DNA from 4 places in the Streptomyces sp. NPDC004266 genome. Region 1 is predicted to be linked to each of the others. Evidence: riboswitches for the same ligand, from Rfam matches in the RefSeq annotation. Region 1 holds a riboswitch; each other region holds the start of a gene.
What was found. Region 1 has a riboswitch for cyclic di-AMP ahead of ACFYUZ_RS31910 (transglycosylase family protein). Riboswitches for the same ligand answer to the same signal wherever they lie in the genome.

Region 1 (4,201 bases):
CGAGCGGGACTTGCCCTCGAACTCGTACGCGCCGTCCTTGTAGAACTCGGACGCGGCGACGTCGAGCGCGAGCGCGACGTCGGTGCCCGGGGTGTAGCCGGCCTCCTTGATGGCCTCGACGATGAGGTCGAGGGCGGCGCGGTTCGACTCCAGGTTCGGGGCGAAGCCGCCCTCGTCGCCGAGGCCGGTGGAGAGGCCCTTGCGCTTCAGGACGCTCTTGAGGGTGTGGTAGATCTCCGCGCCCCAGCGGAGGGCCTCGGAGAAGGACTCCGCGCCGATCGGGGCGATCATGAACTCCTGGATGTCCACGTTGGAGTCCGCGTGCGAACCGCCGTTGAGGATGTTCATCATCGGAACGGGCAGCAGGTGCGCGTTCGGGCCGCCCAGGTAGCGGAAGAGCGGGAGGTCGCTGGCCTCGGAGGCGGCGTGCGCGACGGCGAGGGAGACGCCGAGGATGGCGTTGGCGCCGAGCGAGCCCTTGTTCTCGGTCGCGTCCAGGTCGAACATGGCCTGGTCGATCAGGCGCTGCTCGGTGGCGTCGTAGCCGACGAGCTCCGGGCCGATCTGCTCGATGACGGCGAGGACGGCCTTCTCGACACCCTTGCCCTGGTAACGGTTGGGGTCACCGTCGCGGAGCTCGATGGCCTCGAAGGCACCGGTGGAGGCACCGGACGGAACGGCAGCACGGCCGGTGCTGCCGTCGTCGAGGCCGACCTCGACCTCGACCGTGGGGTTGCCTCGGGAGTCCAGGATTTCCCGGGCTACGACGACGTCGATGGACGGCACGAGCATCTCCTTCTGGGATGTGACGCTGGATGTGACGCAAGGTCGGTGCAGGGTCGCGTGGCCTTGCGGCAAGAGCCTAACCGGCTCGGGGGCTCCGACCGGCCGGGCGCCCGCCCGCTGGGACGAAAAAGGACCCAAGGGCACGCATCCCGGGACGAAGGACCCCAGATCTACTGGACGGTAACCGCCAGGGGCCCCGGGGCTCCGCGAGCGGCCTCCGCGAGCGGCCCCCCGCGAACGGTCTCCGTGAACGGGGGAACCCCGGTCCGGCGCGCACGGGGGAAGGGCGCGCCGGACCGGGGTGGTCACCGCGGGAGGGTCGTCGGGGCCGCGTGAGCCGCCGGACTCACGCGAGCCGCCGGGCTCACTTCAGGTGGAGCTGCTGACCCGGGTAGATGAGGTCGGCGTTCTCGACGACGTCCTCGTTCAACTCGAAGAGCTTGGCCCAGCCGCCCTTGACGCCGTGCGCCTGGGCGATCTTGCTGAGGGTGTCGCCGGTGACGACCTTGTACTCGCCGTCGCCCTTCTTGACCTTCTCACCGGTCGGGGTGGTGACGGTCTTGGGGGCCTTGCGCTGCTCGCTGCGGGTGGTCGGCTGCTCGGCGCGACGCTCCTGCTGCTTCGGCGCGGCCTGCTGCGGCGCGGCCTGCTTCGGGGCGGCCTGCTGGGGCTCGCTCTGCTGCGGGGTGCTCTCGGCGGCGCCGCCGTCGTAGGAGGCACCGGAGAGGCCGACGCCGCAGCTCGGCCACGCGCCCTTGCCCTGGCCCGCGAGGACCTTCTCGGCGACGGCGATCTGCTGGGACTTCGACGCCAGGTCGGCGCGCGGGGCGTAGGCGGTGCCACCGAAGGCGGCCCAGGTGGAGTTGGTGAACTGCAGGCCGCCGTAGAAGCCGTTGCCGGTGTTGATGGCCCAGTTGCCGCCGGACTCGCACTGGGCGACGGCGTCCCACTCGGCGGAGGTGGCGGCCGAGGCGGTGCCCGCGGTCATCAGCGGGGCGGCGACGGCGATGCCGGTGACGCCGACGAGGGCGGCGACCTGGGTGGCCTTGGAGGGACGGCGGTGTTTGCCCTTGGCGGAAAACAGCATGGGGATTCTCCTCACCGACGCCTGTGAGGTGAGCTGTCGGGTTCGGGCCGGAAAGTTGCCCGGCCGCGTGTCCTTGCACGCGGCTTCACCCCAAGCCGGTCGTCGGCCGTCTGTCTCAACGGCCGGGACCGGCACTTACCTTGGGTCCCCCACTCCTGCCTTCGGCGCTTGCGCGACGACTGTTCCCATCGGCCGACGGCAGGATTCGGCGTTTCGGTCGACGGGGCCCGCGGTGGCGAGCGGTGACGACCGTAGACACAGACCCGCCGGAAGTTCAAAGAGGCGCAATGAGGAAAAATCGCCCTTGTCCACCCTCCGGCGGGTGGTGTTTGTGCAGGTGAGAGGTGACGGAAGCAAAGTTTGCGGACGCGACACGCCAGTTGGGGCGAAGAGACCCATGTCTCACTTCCCCAGAACCGGACATAAGCCCGCGAACTAACCGGCCGCCGTCGTCGAACCCACCGTCAGGTCGAGGCTCTGACCAGGCAGGATGAGGTTCGGATCGGTGCCCACCGTCTGCCGGTTGGCGTCGTAGAGGGCGGTCCAGCCCCCGGAGAGTTCGTTCTCCTGCGCAATGCCGGACAGGCTGTCGCCCGGCTGCACGGTGTACTCGCCCGGAGTGTCCTGACTGTCCGTTGCGCCCGAATTCTTCGCTTCGTCAGTCGCGGGCGTGGCGTCGACCTTTTCACCCATCTTGTCCACACTCGAAGCGTGTCGACCCGATTCGGGCGAACCACCCGTCTTGTCGGATTCCTCAGGCGCGGCCTCGCCCCGGTGCTTGCCGGTGCCGGGGGTGGCCGACGGCGCGTCAGCTCCCGGCGTGACGGACGAATCCGGCGTACCGGGCGTAACGGAAGCACCGGGAGCGCCCGGAGCCGTCGGCGCGGCGGGCGTGGCGGACGTGGCCGGCGCGGTCGGCGTGGCGGAGGTCACCGGAGCGGTCGGCGTGGCCGGCGCGGAGGGGGTCGCGGACGCGGCGGACCGGTCCGCCGTCCCCGCGGTCGCCGACGGAGCCGTCGGGGTGCCGGCGGTGCGGTCGGACTCGGGAAGGGGGCCGGTGGGCGCCGCCGGGACGACGGCCGGGCCGGGGTTCACGCCGGTGGCCTTGCCGTCGTTGGTCAGGCCCGCGATCGGCGCGCAGGTGGCCCACTCGGTGCTGCCCTTGGCGAGGGCCTTCTCGGCCACCGCGATCTGCTGGGCGCGGCTGGCCAGGTCGGGGCTGGGCGCGTAGGCGAGGCCGCCGTTGCGCTCCCAGCTGTCCTGGGTGAACTGGAGGCCGCCGTACATGCCGTTGCCGAAGTTGGCGCTCCACTGGCCACCGGACTCGCACTCGGCGACCCGGTCCCAGGTGGCGGCGTCGGCGGCGGAGGCGGATCCGGTGGCGAGCAACGGCAGCGCCATGGCGGATCCGGTCACACCTGCGGCGACGACGAGGGCGGGGGCCTGACGGGGGCGACGGTGTCGTCCGTTCCCGGAACGCATAGGAACGCCTTTCGCGTGACGGCTGAGACTGCCGGGAAACGTAGCGGCATTCGAACGTCCGTCACAAGTCGATGGCGCCACGATCACACGAAGATCACATTTCTGATGGCACGTCAGTGGGCGGGACCGGTACGGAAGGGGAGAACTCCACCGGAAGCGTGCGCAAACCACGCATGATGAGGCCACCGCGCCACCGCAGTTCGGCCGGATCGGCGGCGAGCCGCAGGTCCGGCAGCCGGGTCAGCAGGGTCGCGAGCGCCGTCTGCCCTTCGAGGCGGGCGAGCGGCGCGCCCAGGCAGTAGTGGATGCCGTGCCCGTAGCCGAGGTGCTGGTTGTCGCGCCGGGCGAGGTCGAGGGTGTCCGGCCCGTCGAACCGCTCCGGGTCCCGGTCGGCGGCGGCGAGCACCACGAGCACCGGATCGCCCGCCGGGATCTCCTGCCCGCCGATGGTCAGCGCCCGCGTCGCGTACCGCCAGGTCGCCATCTCCACGGGCCCGTCGTACCGCAGCAGCTCCTCGACCCCGGTCTCCAGGAGGCCGGTCTCCCCGGCGGCGAGCGAGGCCTGGAGCCGCGCGCGCTGCCCGGGGTGGCGCAGCAGCTGGTACACGCCGTTGCCGATGAGGTTGACGGTCGTCTCGAAGCCGGCGAACAGCAGGATGAAGGCCATGGCGGCGGCCTCGTTCTCGGTGAGGTGCTCGCCGTGGTCGGAGGCCTTGATGAGCCCCGAGATGAGGTCGTCTCCCGGCTCTTCGCGCTTGCGGTGGATCAGCTCGGCGAGGTAGCCGCGCATCTTCTTCACCGACCGGGCGACCCCGCCGCGCGGGCCCCCGCCGTGCCGGATCATCA
Region 2 (4,201 bases), on a different contig from region 1:
GTGTGTCCCTCGGGCGAGAGGTGCAGCCGGTCGTCGTCCCAGGCGCGCCGGTCCTGGACGGACCTCAGCGACCACAGGTCGAGGACCGGGCAGCCGTAGCGGTCCGCGACGGCCCGGACGTGACCGTTGTAGGTGGCGATCTTGCCGCGCAGGTGCTTGAGGAGGATCACGTCGCGGGTGTCGAAGCCGGTGGTCACCATGACGGTGCCGACGGCGGAGGTCAGGTCGGCGACGGCGCGCTCGAAGCGCTCGGCCACGTCGTCCGGGTCCGTCCCGGGGCGGATGATGTCGTTGCCGCCCGCGCAGAAGGTCACCAGGTCGGGGGCGAGTTCCTTCGCCCGCGGGACCTGTTCCGCCACGATCTGGTCGAGGAGGCGCCCGCGTACGGCCAGGTTGGCGTAGCGGAAGGCGTCGTGCTCCGGCAGCTGGTCGGCGAGCAGGACCGCGAAGCGGTCCGCCCAGCCGACGTACGTCCCGTCGGGGCCGGGGTCGCCGACGCCCTCGGTGAAGCTGTCACCGATCGCCGCGTACGACCCGAATGCGTTCTTTTCTTTTGATCTCGAATCGTCTGCCACGGGAGCACATCTTTCCCTTTGGGATGTGACCTACGCGACCGTAAGGAGGGGTTGACGGCGGGTGACATATGCCACCGATAAAGATTCCGCCAAACCGGAATACGCCGGAGGCCCGGCACGTACGTGCCGGGCCCCGGTGCCGAAGCGGTGTCAGATGCTCACGCCGTGCTGGCGCAGGGCGGCCAGCGGGTCGATGTCGGAGCCGTACTCCGGCCCGGTGCGCATCTCGAAGTGCAGGTGCGGGCCGGTGACGTTGCCGGTCGCGCCGGACAGGCCGATCTGGTCGCCGCCGTTGACGGTCTGGCCGGCGGAGACGGAGATCGAGGAGAGGTGGGCGTACTGCGAGAAGGTGCCGTCGGCGTGCTGGATGACGACCTGGTTGCCGTACGCGCCGCCGTCGCCGGCGGAGTAGACGGTGCCGGGGCCGACCGCGTGGATCGGGGTGCCGGTGGAGGCGATGAAGTCGACACCGGTGTGGTAGCCGGAGGACCACATGGAGCCGGACTGGTGGTAGGGCGTCGACATGCCGGCACCGGCGATCGGGGCGACCCAGCCGGAGGAGGAGGGCGCACCGGCCGGCGAGGGCGCCGCGGAGGCCGGCGCCGGGGCGGTGGTCGCGGCGGCCGGGGCCGAGGAGCGCTCGCCGCCGCGGGAGGCGCGGGGGGCCGCGTCGCCGTTCTTGCCGGAGCTCCGCGCGCCCTGGTGGTCGGCCTTCGGCGCGGCGGCTGCGGCGGTGTTCTTCGCGCCGAGGGTGAGCTTCATGCCGGGCAGGATCAGCGAGGGGTTCTCGCCGATGACCCGGCGGTTGTCCTTGTACAGCTTCTGCCAGCCGCCCGCGAGGTGGTGCTCGGTGGCGATCTTCGAGAGGTAGTCGCCCCGGACGACGGAGTACGTCTTCGGCGCGGTCTTCGCGGTGGCGGGCGCGGCGGCCGCCACGTGGGCGACGGCCTGGGCGGGGGCGGCGGCCGGGGCGGCCTGCTCGGCGGCGTGGGCGCCGGTGGCTCCGAGGAGCGGGAGGGCGACGACGGCGCCCCCGGTGCCGGCGGCGGCGATGCCGCGGGTCAGACGGTTGGACTTGGTGCGGCGGTGCTTACCCTTCGCGGGCATGGCGAATTCCTCTCCGGCGCCTGCGAGGTGAGCTGTCGGGTTCGGACTGGAGATGTCCGGCCGCGTGTCCACGCGACTTCACCCCGAGCCGTCCTTCTTCGAGGGATCGGCGACTTACCTGGGTCCCCCGCTCCTGCCTCGTACGGGTGAGTGCGGATTCCGGTCGGTGGCAGGATTCGGCGGTCCGTCCGGATTGAGCGCGACGCTAGACGAGTGGGGTCGGCGTGAACAAGCCACGGTTTTCGAGCACTCCGGGATTCCTTGACATCCCGCCGGAATTCCGGTCACCCTCCGTGGATGACGGCCCTTCGATCCCCTTTTCCCGGGGGGTATTTGGAAAAGACGATCAGGCACGGTCCGTCACGGTTATGACGCTGCTCACGCACCGATCCCCATCTCCCCTGCAACCGGGGCGGGTTACATCGAACCCCTCAATACGGACAGATCGCCCATTCCCGTCCGAGGGGGTGCGTGCCGGGGTTCCCAGCCGGGATGATTGCCCCAGGAACCGATCAACAGAACAGGAGCAGCCGTGACGCAGCAGCTGCCGCAGGTCCCGCCCGCCGAAGCCGCCGAGCCCGAGCTGACGGAGGTCCGCAACTTCCGGGACGTGGGCGGCCTGCCGACGACGGACGGACGTGCCGTCCGCCCCGGCCGGCTCTTCCGCAGCGGTCACCTCGCCCACGCGACGGAGGACGACGCCGCCTTCCTCGCCTCGCTGGGCCTGCACACCGTCTTCGACTTCCGCAACGAGTCGGACCGGAAGGTCGAGGGAGCGGACGTCGACCTGCCCGGCGTCCGGAATGTGAACATACCCCTCAACGACCCGGCCGACGGCAAGGAGTTCTGGAAGCTGGTGCGCGACGGCGGGATCGCGCAGCTGCGGGAGGTCCTCGGCGACGGCAAGGCGGCCGCCCGCATGTCCGACTCGTACCGGAAGATGGTGGTCGAGCGGACCGTGGAGCACAGCCGGATCCTGCACTCCATGGCGGAGGAGAGCGTCCCGGCGCTCATGCACTGCGCGGCCGGCAAGGACCGGGCCGGGCTCGCCGTCGCGATCACCCTGCTCGCGGTCGGGGTCGAGCGGGAGGCCATCGAGGCCGACTACGTGAAGTCGAACGCCCCGCACCGCCGCTACAAGGTGCGCCGCAGCTCCACCTCCTCGGACGCGATGTCGCCCGAGGTGATGGAGCTGCTGAGCCCGCTCTTCGACGCGCGGGTGGAGTACCTGCGGGCCGCCTTCGAGACGATCGAGGCGACCTGGGGCTCGGTGGACGCCTACCTCGCGGAGGGCCTGAAGCTGGCCCCGGAGACCCGTGAGCGCCTGCGGGAGCGGCTGCTCACGGAGGCCTGAGGCCGCCTACTGGTTCTGCCCGCCCAGCATGAAGAGCAGATAGAGGAAGCCGGCGAAGAGGTGACCCGCGATCAGATAGGCGAAGAGGCGGAGCACGAGCCCCTTGGGGAACTTGCCTTCACCGCGCTCCTCGCCGGTGACCGGTACGGACTTCTCGGACATGTCTTTCCTTTCCTGGATATTCAGGACTCGGAAGGGTGGCGTGGGATCAGCGCCGGTGCGGGGTCCCGTCGCCGAGGCACAGCTCGGCGGCGGGGCTCTGCATCAGGGTGTGGACGAAGAGCAGCTCGGCCCCGCCGGACGTGGCGGCGCCGATCCGGTGCGGGGTCAGCGAGTCGAAGTGCGCGCTGTCCCCGGGGTCGAGCACGTGGACGGCCTCGCCGAGCGCGAGCCGGACCCGCCCCTCCAGGACGTGGATCCACTCCTCGCCGGGGTGGACGCGCACGATGTCGGCCCGGGTGGCGTACGGCACGTGGACCCGCAGGCACTGCAGGGCTCGCCCGGCGCCGCCCGCCTGGCGGTAGATCCAGCCGTCGGCCTCGACGGGTTCGGAGCGGCCGGCCCGGACGACGGGGTCGCGCTCGGGGGGCGCCTCGCCCAGGAGCTCGGAGACCGTCGTACCGTAGATACGGGACAGGGCCAGCAGCATCGGCAGCGAGGGCTGCCGGTTCCCCGTCTCCAGGCGCGAGAGGTGGGCGGGCGAGAGGCCGGCCCGCTGGGCGGCGGCCTCCAGGGTGAGCCCCCGGCGGCGGCGCAGGGCCCGCAGCTGCGGGGCGACGTCGGGCAGGACGTCGGGGGTGGCGGGGGCCGGGGAGGTCTCCCCGGGGACGTGGTCCATGCGTCCATTCCGCCAGGATCGTGCCTCTGAGGCAAATTTATTGCCTCAGAGGCAAAAGCGGCGTCGAGAACCGGTCAGCGCTGCGCGACCGCCTGCTTGACCAGCGTCTTCCCGAAGTCCCACATCAGCCCGCCGCCCCCGTGGGCGTCGTCCATGACCGCGGTGAAGGCGGTCACGAAGCGGTCCACGTCCGCCTCGTCGACCACCAGCGGCGGGATCAGCTTGATCACCTCCAGGTGGTCCCCGGAGACCTGGGTGAGGATCCGGTGCCGCTGGAGCAGCGGGACGACGACCATCTGGGCGAAGAGGCCCTTGCGGGCCGCCTGG
Region 3 (4,201 bases), on a different contig from region 1:
TTCTCCGAGCACCCCTACGCCCCTCCGGGCGACGGCGCCCACTTCGTCGACCTCGTCTACCGGGCGCTCGCCGCGAACCCCGAGGTGTTCGACTCCACGGTGCTCTTCCTCAACTACGACGAGAACGACGGCTTCTTCGACCACGTGCCGCCGCCGGTCGCCCCTCCGGGCACCGCGGGCGAGTACCTCGACGGCGTGCCGATCGGCCTGGGCTTCCGCGTCCCGATGATCGTCATGTCCCCGTGGACCCGGGGCGGTTGGGTGAGCTCCGAGGTCTTCGACCACACGTCGGTCCTGCGCTTCATGGAGAGCTGGACGACGGCCCTCGGCACCCCGGCCGCCTGCCCCCACATCAGCGCCTGGCGACGCAAGGTCACCGGCGACCTGACCGGGGTCTTCGACTTCGCCAACCCGGTGTACGGAGTGCCCGCCGGCCTTCCGTCCACGGCGAAGGTGATCGGGCAGGCCACCTGCGGCCCGCTGCCGAACCCGGCACCGCAGAACAACGCGCTGCCCGTCCAGGAGTCCGGTACCCGGCCGGCGCGCGCCCTGCCCTACCAGGTGAACGGCAACCTCGACCGCTTCGAGTTCGGCGCCGCGGGCAAGATCCTCGCCTGGTTCTCCATGACCAACCAGGGCGCGGAGGCCAAGCGCTCGGCGCACTTCTCGATCCATCCGCACCAGTACCGGGACACCGCCGCCTGGCAGTACACCGTCGACCCCGGCGGCACGGCCACCGACTACTTCAACATCGGCCTCGGCTCGGGCTCGGGGAAGTACGACATCTCGATGATGGGCCCGAACCGTTTCCTGCGCCGCTTCGTCGGGGACGCCTCCAAGGCGGGCAAGGCCGTCGAGGTGGCGGCCCGGTTCGCGCCCGAGGCGGGGACGGGCAGGACGGCCCTGTGGTTCAGGATGACGAACACCTCGGCCGGTCCCGTCACCTTCACGATCCGCTCGAACGCCTACCGCTCGGACGGGCCGTGGACCTACACGGTGCCGGCGAACTCCAGCCGCGAGGACTTCTTCAACGCGGTGGCGTACAACGGCGGCTGGTACGACTTCACGATCCTCGCCGACATCGACGGAAGCTGGTCGCGCCGGTACACCGGCCACATCGAGACCGGGGCCCCGAGCGTCAGCGGCTGATCCCCCTCCCCGCGTGCCGGGCGGCGGCCTCCCGGTCGCCGCCCGGCACCGGGGCGGCGTGGCGTCAGCGGCCGGCGTGCGCGGCGCGCCGGGCCGTGGCGTCGAGGAGCGCCACGGCGTCGGCCCCGGTGCGGCCGGGGGCCCGGTTCCACGGCCCGATCAGACCCTGCCAGCCGCGCGACCGCAGTTCGGTCATGATCCAGGCGGCCGCCTCGTTCATGGTGTCGGCGCTGCCGTAGCCGAGCCGGTGGGCGGCGAGGAGAGCCCCACAGACGCACCGGGCGCCCCGCACGTCACGCAGCTTGTACGGGGCGTTCTGCCAGCCCCACTCCGTCAGCACCAGGCGCGCGTAGCCGAGGTGGACCGAGGGCCGGAGCTCGGCCTGGCCGATGCGGCGCCAGGTGTGCAGCCGGTCCGGCAGCACGGCTCCGAGCCGCCCCGGGAGACGGCGCTCGGCGGGGAGCGCCGGGGGCAGGGCGGCCAGGGCGTCGGCCACGAGCCGGTCCACCGGCACGCTGAGCAGCGCCCGCCAGCCCTCCTCCGCCGACGGCGGCTCCTGGGGGGCGTTCCAGTCCGTGACGATCCGCTGCCAGGTGACGCTCTCGAAGAGGGCGGCCGCCTCGCGGTCGAGGGCGTCGGGGCTGAGCAGGGAAGCGGAGGGCGGCATAGGGGTGTCTCCTGAGTCGACTCCCTCCATCTTTCAAGATGGAATGTCTGTTTTGCGACTTTTACACCCCCAAGAGAGTTGCCCACCTCACACCACCCCACCCCCCTCTTCACGAACACCCCATCGAGTGAATTACCACCTCATTTACCCATGAATGGAATTACATACTAAATCGGACATTGCGCTTTGAGTGACACGACTCACTCGCGCGGTCCGACCACCCGGCGACGCCCTCCCCCAGCCCGTACCGGACAAGGAAGTTCGAGGCCTCCCGGACGGCATCGATCTTGAATTGCCCGAATTTCGTGATCCATTTCCGGATACACGGGGTCCCCTCCCCTTGTTATCCGTCGCATTACTGGCCTACGGTCACCTCCATTCGAGCGGAACGCCCAATCCTGCCGCCGCTCGGTAAACCTCCCTTTTCACCCGACGGCAGGAGCGGGGGACCCACGAATACGCCGGTCCGGAATCCGGAACGGCTCGGGGTGAAGCCGCGTGCGCGCGGCCGGACATCTCCCGTCCGAACCCGACAGCTCACCCCGCAGGCGCCGGAGAGGAAACCGTCATGCCTGCTCACGGTAAGCACCGCCGCCCCCGCCGCGGCCCCGTCTCCCGCGGCCTCGCCCTGGTCGGCACGGGTGGCGCCGCACTCGCCCTGCCGCTCGTCGCCCCGGCCGTCGCCGACGCCGCGCCCGTGTCCGGTGCCCCGGAGACCGCCGCCCAGTCCCTCGCCGCTCCCGCCGCGCAGGCCGCCGCCAAGGCTCCCGCCGCCCCTGCCGCCGCGCGCACGTACACCGTCGTGAGTGGTGACTCGCTTTCCCTGATCGCCCACAAGAAGGGAATTCAGGGGGGCTGGAAGAGCCTTTACCGTGCCAATAAGAGCGTCGTGGGTGACGACCCGTCACTCATTCACCCCGGTCTCGAACTGACGATCCGTCGGGATTCCGCCAAGGCCACTCCCCCGCAGGCGAAGGCGAAGAAGTCCGCCACGACCGAACGGGCGAGCCGCTCCGAGCGCCGGCCGGCCGCTCCCGCCGTCGCCACCGGTACGGGCGCCTCCGCCGCGCAGGCCGTCCCGGCCGTCGCCCCCGCCCCCGCCGCCGGCCAGGCCGCCCCCGTGGCCGCCACGAACTACGCCGACAACCTCGACGGCTGGATCCGGGAGTCCCTGGCCATCATGGGCCAGCACGGCATCCCCGGCTCCTACGACGGGATCTACCGCAACGTCATGCGCGAGTCGTCCGGGAACCCCCGGGCCATCAACCTCTGGGACTCCAACGCGGTCGCCGGCACCCCCTCCAAGGGCCTGCTCCAGGTCATCGAGCCGACCTTCCTCGCCTATCACGTGCCCGGCACCTCCATGGACCTGTTCGACCCGGTCGCCAACATCACCGCCGCCTGCAACTACGCGGCCGACCGCTACGGCTCCATCGACAACGTCAACTCGGCGTACTGATCCCCTGACGCCGGAAGTGCTCGGCGAACCAGGAGGTGGCGAGGTCCGCCACCTCCTCCAGGGCGCCCGGCTCCTCGAAGAGGTGGCCGGCGCCCCCCACCACGGCGAGCCGGTTCTCGCAGCGCAGCAGTGCCAGGGCCCGCCTGTTGAGGTCCAGGACCATCGCGTCCGCGCCGCCCACCACCAGGAGCGTCGGAGCGCGCACCCGGGCCAGGTGCTCGGCCGCGAGGTCCGGCCGGCCGCCCCGCGAGACGACGGCGCTCACGGGTGACGCGGGGTCGGCGGCCGCCCACAGCGCGGCGGCCGCGCCCGTGCTCGCGCCGAAGTACCCGAGCGGGAGTCCCGTGCTCTCGGGCCTCCCGGCCAGCCACTCCGTGGCCCCGGCGAGCCGCCCGGCGAGGAGCGGGGTGTCGAAGACACGCTCCCGGTCCCCCGCCTCCTCCTCGGTCAGCAGGTCGAAGAGGAGGGTCCCGAGGCCCGCCCGGTTGAGCCCCCCGGCGACCGCCCGGTTCCTGGGGCTGTGGCGGCTGCTGCCGCTGCCGTGGGCGAACAGGACGATGCCGCCGGCGCCCTCGGGGACCACGAGCCGTCCGTCGAGGGTGACGCCGGAGACCGGGATCCGCACGTCCGTGCCCTGCGCGACGGGGTCCCGCCCGGCTCCGCTCCGGTCCAGACAGGCGATGACCTCGGCGTCCGGGGTCTGCGAGAAGTCCTGGTAGAACTGCCCGATCGCGAAGAAGAGGTCCGGCGTGTGCACGCTGACGGCCTCGTCGGCATCGTCGCCGACGCGGGTCGTCCAGCCCCGTGGCGCCACCGGGACGGCGAGGACGATCCGGGCGGCGCCCCGGGCCCGCACCACCCGGCAGGCCGCCAGCGCCGTGGCCCCCGTCGCCAGCCCGTCGTCGACCACGACGACCGTCCGCCCT
Region 4 (4,201 bases), on a different contig from region 1:
CCCTGCCCTGGTGCGCGTCCTGGACGAGGAAGGCGACCTCGGCCTCGTCGGCGGGGGACGAGGCGGGCAGTCCGCGGGAGTCGATGCGGTCGTAGCGGACGGTGGCGATGAACTCGCCGCCGACGGTCGCCGCGAGCCCGACCCGGTCCACGAAGTCGTGGTGGGTGAAGCGGTGGACGTCCTTGGCGGACAGGCGCGGGTAGGGGGCGAAGAAGCGGTAGTACTTCGACTCGTCCGAGACCTGCTCGTAGAAGCTGACGAGCCGGTCGGCGTCGTCGGCCGTGATAGGCCTGATGCGCGCGGTGCCGCCGTCGCGGAGCACCACGTCCGCCTCCCAGTGGTCGGGGTAGGCGTGCTCCGGCGGGGCGGGCCGCGCCGACGGGGCCGGTGGTTCCGCCGCTTCCGACTTCTCCGACGCGCTCTGCATGGGGCCAGCCTACGGCCGCGGCACGAGCGCGACACGACCGCGGCACCGGTCGCGGCGCGGGGGCGGGCGATGCAAGGTGTTGCAAGGTAGGGAGGGCCGAAGGGCGGTCCGGTCCGGGCCGAAGGTCGGCGTGAGCACCGCGCAACCCGTGAGAGACTGGTCTAGACAACCCGCTTGAGACTTGAAGGGCAACACCATGGCTGAGCGCCGCGTCAACGTCGGCTGGGCCGAGGGCCTGCACGCCCGCCCCGCGTCCATCTTCGTCCGTGCCGCCACGGCTTCCGGCGTGCCGGTGACGATCGCCAAGTCCGACGGCACCCCCGTGAACGCCGCCTCCATGCTCGCGGTGCTCGGTCTGGGCGCGCAGGGCGGCGAGGAGATCGTCCTCGCTTCGGAGGCCGACGGCGCCGAGGCCGCGCTCGACCGCCTGGCGAAGCTGGTCGCCGAGGGCCTGGACGAGCTGCCCGAGACCGTCTGACGCCGGTCCCCCGCACCACGGATGGCCGGGGCCGCCGGAATTCCGGCGGCCCCGGCCATCCGCTTTTCCCGGACTCTTTTTCCGGACGGAGAAAGGCCCGTCCCCGGGCAGCGCGAAAATACGGCCCGAATGCCTTTTCCCTTTGTACGGCGCGCGTGTTAATTCCGGGCACCCGTCGTGTTGACGGCATGTTGCGAGACCCTCACACGGCCGCTCGCCGGAATTTTCAGCCGGTACAGCGGCAGTGAGCGCTCCGCGTGCAGCGCGGTCAGCGCCCGCGCCCGCTCCGCGTCGCCGCGCGCCACGGCGTCCACGATCGCGCCGTGCTCGGCCCAGGCCTCGACCGGCCGGTCGGGCTGCTCCACGACGTGCGTCCAGGCGATCTTGTGCCGCAGCTGGGTGAGCAGCGCCGTGAGGGCCGGGCTCCCGGAGGCCTGCGCCAGGGTCTCGTGGAACCAGCCGCCGAGCGAGCGCAGGTCCTCCCCCTGACCGCGCCTGGCCCGCTCCTGCCCCAGCCTGACCAGGCCGCGCAGCACCTTGAGGTGCGCCTCGGTGCGCCGCTGCGCGGCCCGGGCGGCACCCAGCGGTTCGAGCAGCGCCCTCATGTCGAGGAGGTCGGCGGCCTCCTGCTCGGTCGGCTCGGCGACCTGGGCGCCCGCGTGGCGGCGGGTGACGACGAAGCCCTCGGACTCCAGGGTGCGCAGCGCCTCGCGGACCGGGACCCGGGAGACCCCGTACCGGCGGGCGAGCTGCTCCTCGGTGAGCCGAGCACCCCGCTCGAACACGCCGGAGACGATGTCGTCCCGGATCGCCGTGCATACCGAGTGCGCGGGAATGCGCATGTCCGACCTCCGCCTTGGTGCGCGCGAGACAATTCGAGCGGCGCCTGTTCTGCGCCGATCTTCGACTCTATTGCAGCACGCCGGAATTTCCGATGCCCCCACGGAATCCATGGATGTCTTCCGGCCGAAGAAAAGCCCCGGCTCAGTACGAGCCGGGGCTTTTGCGACGCGGTGCGGGCGGGGTCAGACGCTGACGCCGCGGGCGCGGAGGTACGCGATCGGGTTGATGTCCGAGCCGTACTCGGAGCTGGTGCGCGCCTCGAAGTGGAGGTGCGGGCCGGTGGAGTTGCCGGTCGAGCCCGAGATGCCTATCTGCTGGCCCGGCTCGACGGTCTGGCCGACGTAGACCTCGATGGAGGAGAGGTGCCCGTACTGGGTGTACGTGCCGTCGTTCATCCGGATGACGATGTTGTTGCCGTACGCGCCGCCCCAGCCGGCCTCGACGACGGTGCCGGAACCGACGGAGACGACCCGGGTGCCGTAGGCGGCGTGGAAGTCGATGCCGGAGTGGCTGCCGGAGGACCAGAGCGAGCCGCCGGTCTTGTAGCCGGTGGAGACGTACGAGCCGGCGACGGGGAGCTGGAAGGAGGCCAGGCGGCGGCGCTCGGCCTCGCGGGCGGCGCGCTCGCGCTCCAGGCGGATCTCCTTGGCCCGGGCCTCGGCCTTGCGCTTCGCCTCGGCCTTGGCCTTCGCCTTGGCGATGGCCTCGACGGCCTCCTGCTCCTGGGCGGCGGCCTGGGCGTTGAGCGGGTCGACGAGGGAGTCCTCGGTGATCACCTGGGTGAGGCCGGTGTCCTCGACGGAGCGGTTGTCCGTGTCGGCGGCGAGCGCCGGGGAGGCGAGGGTTCCGATGACGCCGGTGGTGGCCAGCGTCGCGACGCCGGCGATGCCCGCGCCGCGGCGCGCCATCCGGCTCGGAGCACGGTGCTTCCCGGTGGCACGGGTGAACGCCATGGAGGAGCTGATCCTTTCCTTCCTTCTCGCCTACCGGGTTAGCTGACGGGTTCGGAGCAGGAAGGTCTCCTACGGGCCCCTCCGTCGAGACGAAGGCGCCCGATTCACCCCAGGGACTGCGTACGGGTCCCCGGCTCCCCAGGCTCGCGCCTGACGGGGACTCGGCGATGACTGTCCGATGCCGCGGTTGCGGCACGTGCAACTGACGAACAGCCGCCCCGACGCTATGCGGGATCGCCTTTCAATCACCAACCAGACGCGCTTTTTGTAAGACATGCCACAGGGCAAACGATCACCCTTGATCCCAATACGGACAAAGAGGAGGACCCCGACGAACTGTGTCGTCGGGGCCCTCCCGTTGTCGTCCCGGAGCCGGAATCAGCCCGTCACGACGGTCACTTCGCCGATGCCGAGCGCACGCACCGGCTCCGCGATCTGCGCCGCGTCACCGACGAGCACGGTGACGAGCCGGTCCACCGGGAAGGCGCTGACCACGGCGGCCGTCGCCTCGACGGTGCCGGTCTCGGCCAGGCGCGCGTACAACTGGGCCTGGAAGTCGTCCGGGAGGTGCTGCTCGACCTGGTCGGCGAGCGTCCCGGCGACCGAGGCGGCCGTCTCGTACTTGAGGGGCGCCACCCCGACGAGGTTCTGCACGGCCGTCTCGCGCTCCGCGTCCGTGAGGCCCTCGGCGGCGAGGACGCGCAGCACCTTCCACAGGTCCTCGAGGGCCGGGCCCGTGTTGGGGGTGTCGACGGACCCGCTGATGGCGAGCATCGCGGCGCCGTTCCCCTCGGCGTCCGAGCGGAGCACCTGGCCGAAGGCCCGCACGCCGTACGTGTAGCCCTTCTCCTCGCGCAGGACCCGGTCCAGACGGGAGGTCAGGGTGCCGCCCAGGCAGTACGTGCCGAGGACCTGGGCCGCCCAGACGCGGTCGTGCCGGTCCGGACCGATCCGGCCGATCAGCAGCTGCGTCTGGACGGCGCCGGGACGGTCCACGATGACGACCCGTCCGGTGTCGTCGGCGGTGATCGGCGGCATCGGGAGCGGCTCGGCCGGCTCACCGGTCCAGGCGCCCAGCGTCTCGGCGAGGACCTTGTCGAGGTCGACCCCGGTCAGGTCGCCGACGACCACCGCGGTGGCCGTGCCCGGCCGGACGTACGCGTCGAAGAAGGCGCGGACGGCGGCGGCGTCGATCGCGGCGACGGTCTCCTCGGTGCCCTGGCGCGGCCGGGACATCCGGGACTCCGCCGGGAACAGCTCCTTGGAGAGCTGCTTGGCCGCGCGGCGCGCCGGGTTGGCCGTCTCGTGCGGGATCTCGTCGAGACGGTTGCGCACCAGGCGCTCGATCTCGGTCTCCAGGAACGCCGGGGCGATGAGGGCCTCGGCGAGCAGACCGAGCGCCTTGGGCAGCCGGGAGACCGGGACCTCCAGGGAGACCCGTACGCCCGGGTGGTCGGCGTGCGCGTCGAGCGTGGCGCCGCAGCGCTCCAGCTCGGCCGC

Region 2: it holds a riboswitch for cyclic di-AMP, as region 1 does, so the genes downstream of both, ACFYUZ_RS19500 (peptidoglycan DD-metalloendopeptidase family protein) here and ACFYUZ_RS31910 (transglycosylase family protein) in region 1, are expected to answer to the same signal.
Region 3: it holds a riboswitch for cyclic di-AMP, as region 1 does, so the genes downstream of both, ACFYUZ_RS27255 (transglycosylase SLT domain-containing protein) here and ACFYUZ_RS31910 (transglycosylase family protein) in region 1, are expected to answer to the same signal.
Region 4: it holds a riboswitch for cyclic di-AMP, as region 1 does, so the genes downstream of both, ACFYUZ_RS30690 (M23 family metallopeptidase) here and ACFYUZ_RS31910 (transglycosylase family protein) in region 1, are expected to answer to the same signal.

The regions. Positions count from the first base shown of each region.
Region 1 is NZ_JBIAMM010000016.1:174,607-178,807, reverse strand. Features, by position in the region: gene eno (phosphopyruvate hydratase) at 1-792, opposite strand, end outside; gene ACFYUZ_RS31910 (transglycosylase family protein) at 1,151-1,873, opposite strand; cyclic di-AMP (ydaO/yuaA leader) riboswitch at 1,877-2,050, opposite strand; gene ACFYUZ_RS31905 (transglycosylase family protein) at 2,309-3,355, opposite strand; gene ACFYUZ_RS31900 (cytochrome P450) at 3,450-4,201, opposite strand, start outside.
Region 2 is NZ_JBIAMM010000007.1:319,250-323,450, forward strand. Features, by position in the region: gene ACFYUZ_RS19495 (SGNH/GDSL hydrolase family protein) at 1-575, opposite strand, end outside; gene ACFYUZ_RS19500 (peptidoglycan DD-metalloendopeptidase family protein) at 726-1,682, opposite strand; cyclic di-AMP (ydaO/yuaA leader) riboswitch at 1,687-1,874, opposite strand; gene ACFYUZ_RS19505 (tyrosine-protein phosphatase) at 2,215-3,036, shown strand; gene ACFYUZ_RS19510 (DUF6126 family protein) at 3,043-3,198, opposite strand; gene ACFYUZ_RS19515 (helix-turn-helix domain-containing protein) at 3,245-3,874, opposite strand; gene ACFYUZ_RS19520 (aspartate aminotransferase family protein) at 3,949-4,201, opposite strand, start outside.
Region 3 is NZ_JBIAMM010000012.1:182,072-186,272, forward strand. Features, by position in the region: gene ACFYUZ_RS27245 (phosphocholine-specific phospholipase C) at 1-1,149, shown strand, start outside; gene ACFYUZ_RS27250 (hypothetical protein) at 1,214-1,816, opposite strand; cyclic di-AMP (ydaO/yuaA leader) riboswitch at 2,196-2,380, shown strand; gene ACFYUZ_RS27255 (transglycosylase SLT domain-containing protein) at 2,385-3,275, shown strand; gene ACFYUZ_RS27260 (phosphoribosyltransferase family protein) at 3,259-4,201, opposite strand, start outside.
Region 4 is NZ_JBIAMM010000015.1:128,917-133,117, reverse strand. Features, by position in the region: gene ACFYUZ_RS30705 (GNAT family N-acetyltransferase) at 1-427, opposite strand, end outside; gene ACFYUZ_RS30700 (HPr family phosphocarrier protein) at 624-905, shown strand; gene ACFYUZ_RS30695 (GntR family transcriptional regulator) at 1,064-1,747, opposite strand; gene ACFYUZ_RS30690 (M23 family metallopeptidase) at 1,931-2,701, opposite strand; cyclic di-AMP (ydaO/yuaA leader) riboswitch at 2,714-2,878, opposite strand; gene ACFYUZ_RS30685 (M16 family metallopeptidase) at 3,080-4,201, opposite strand, start outside.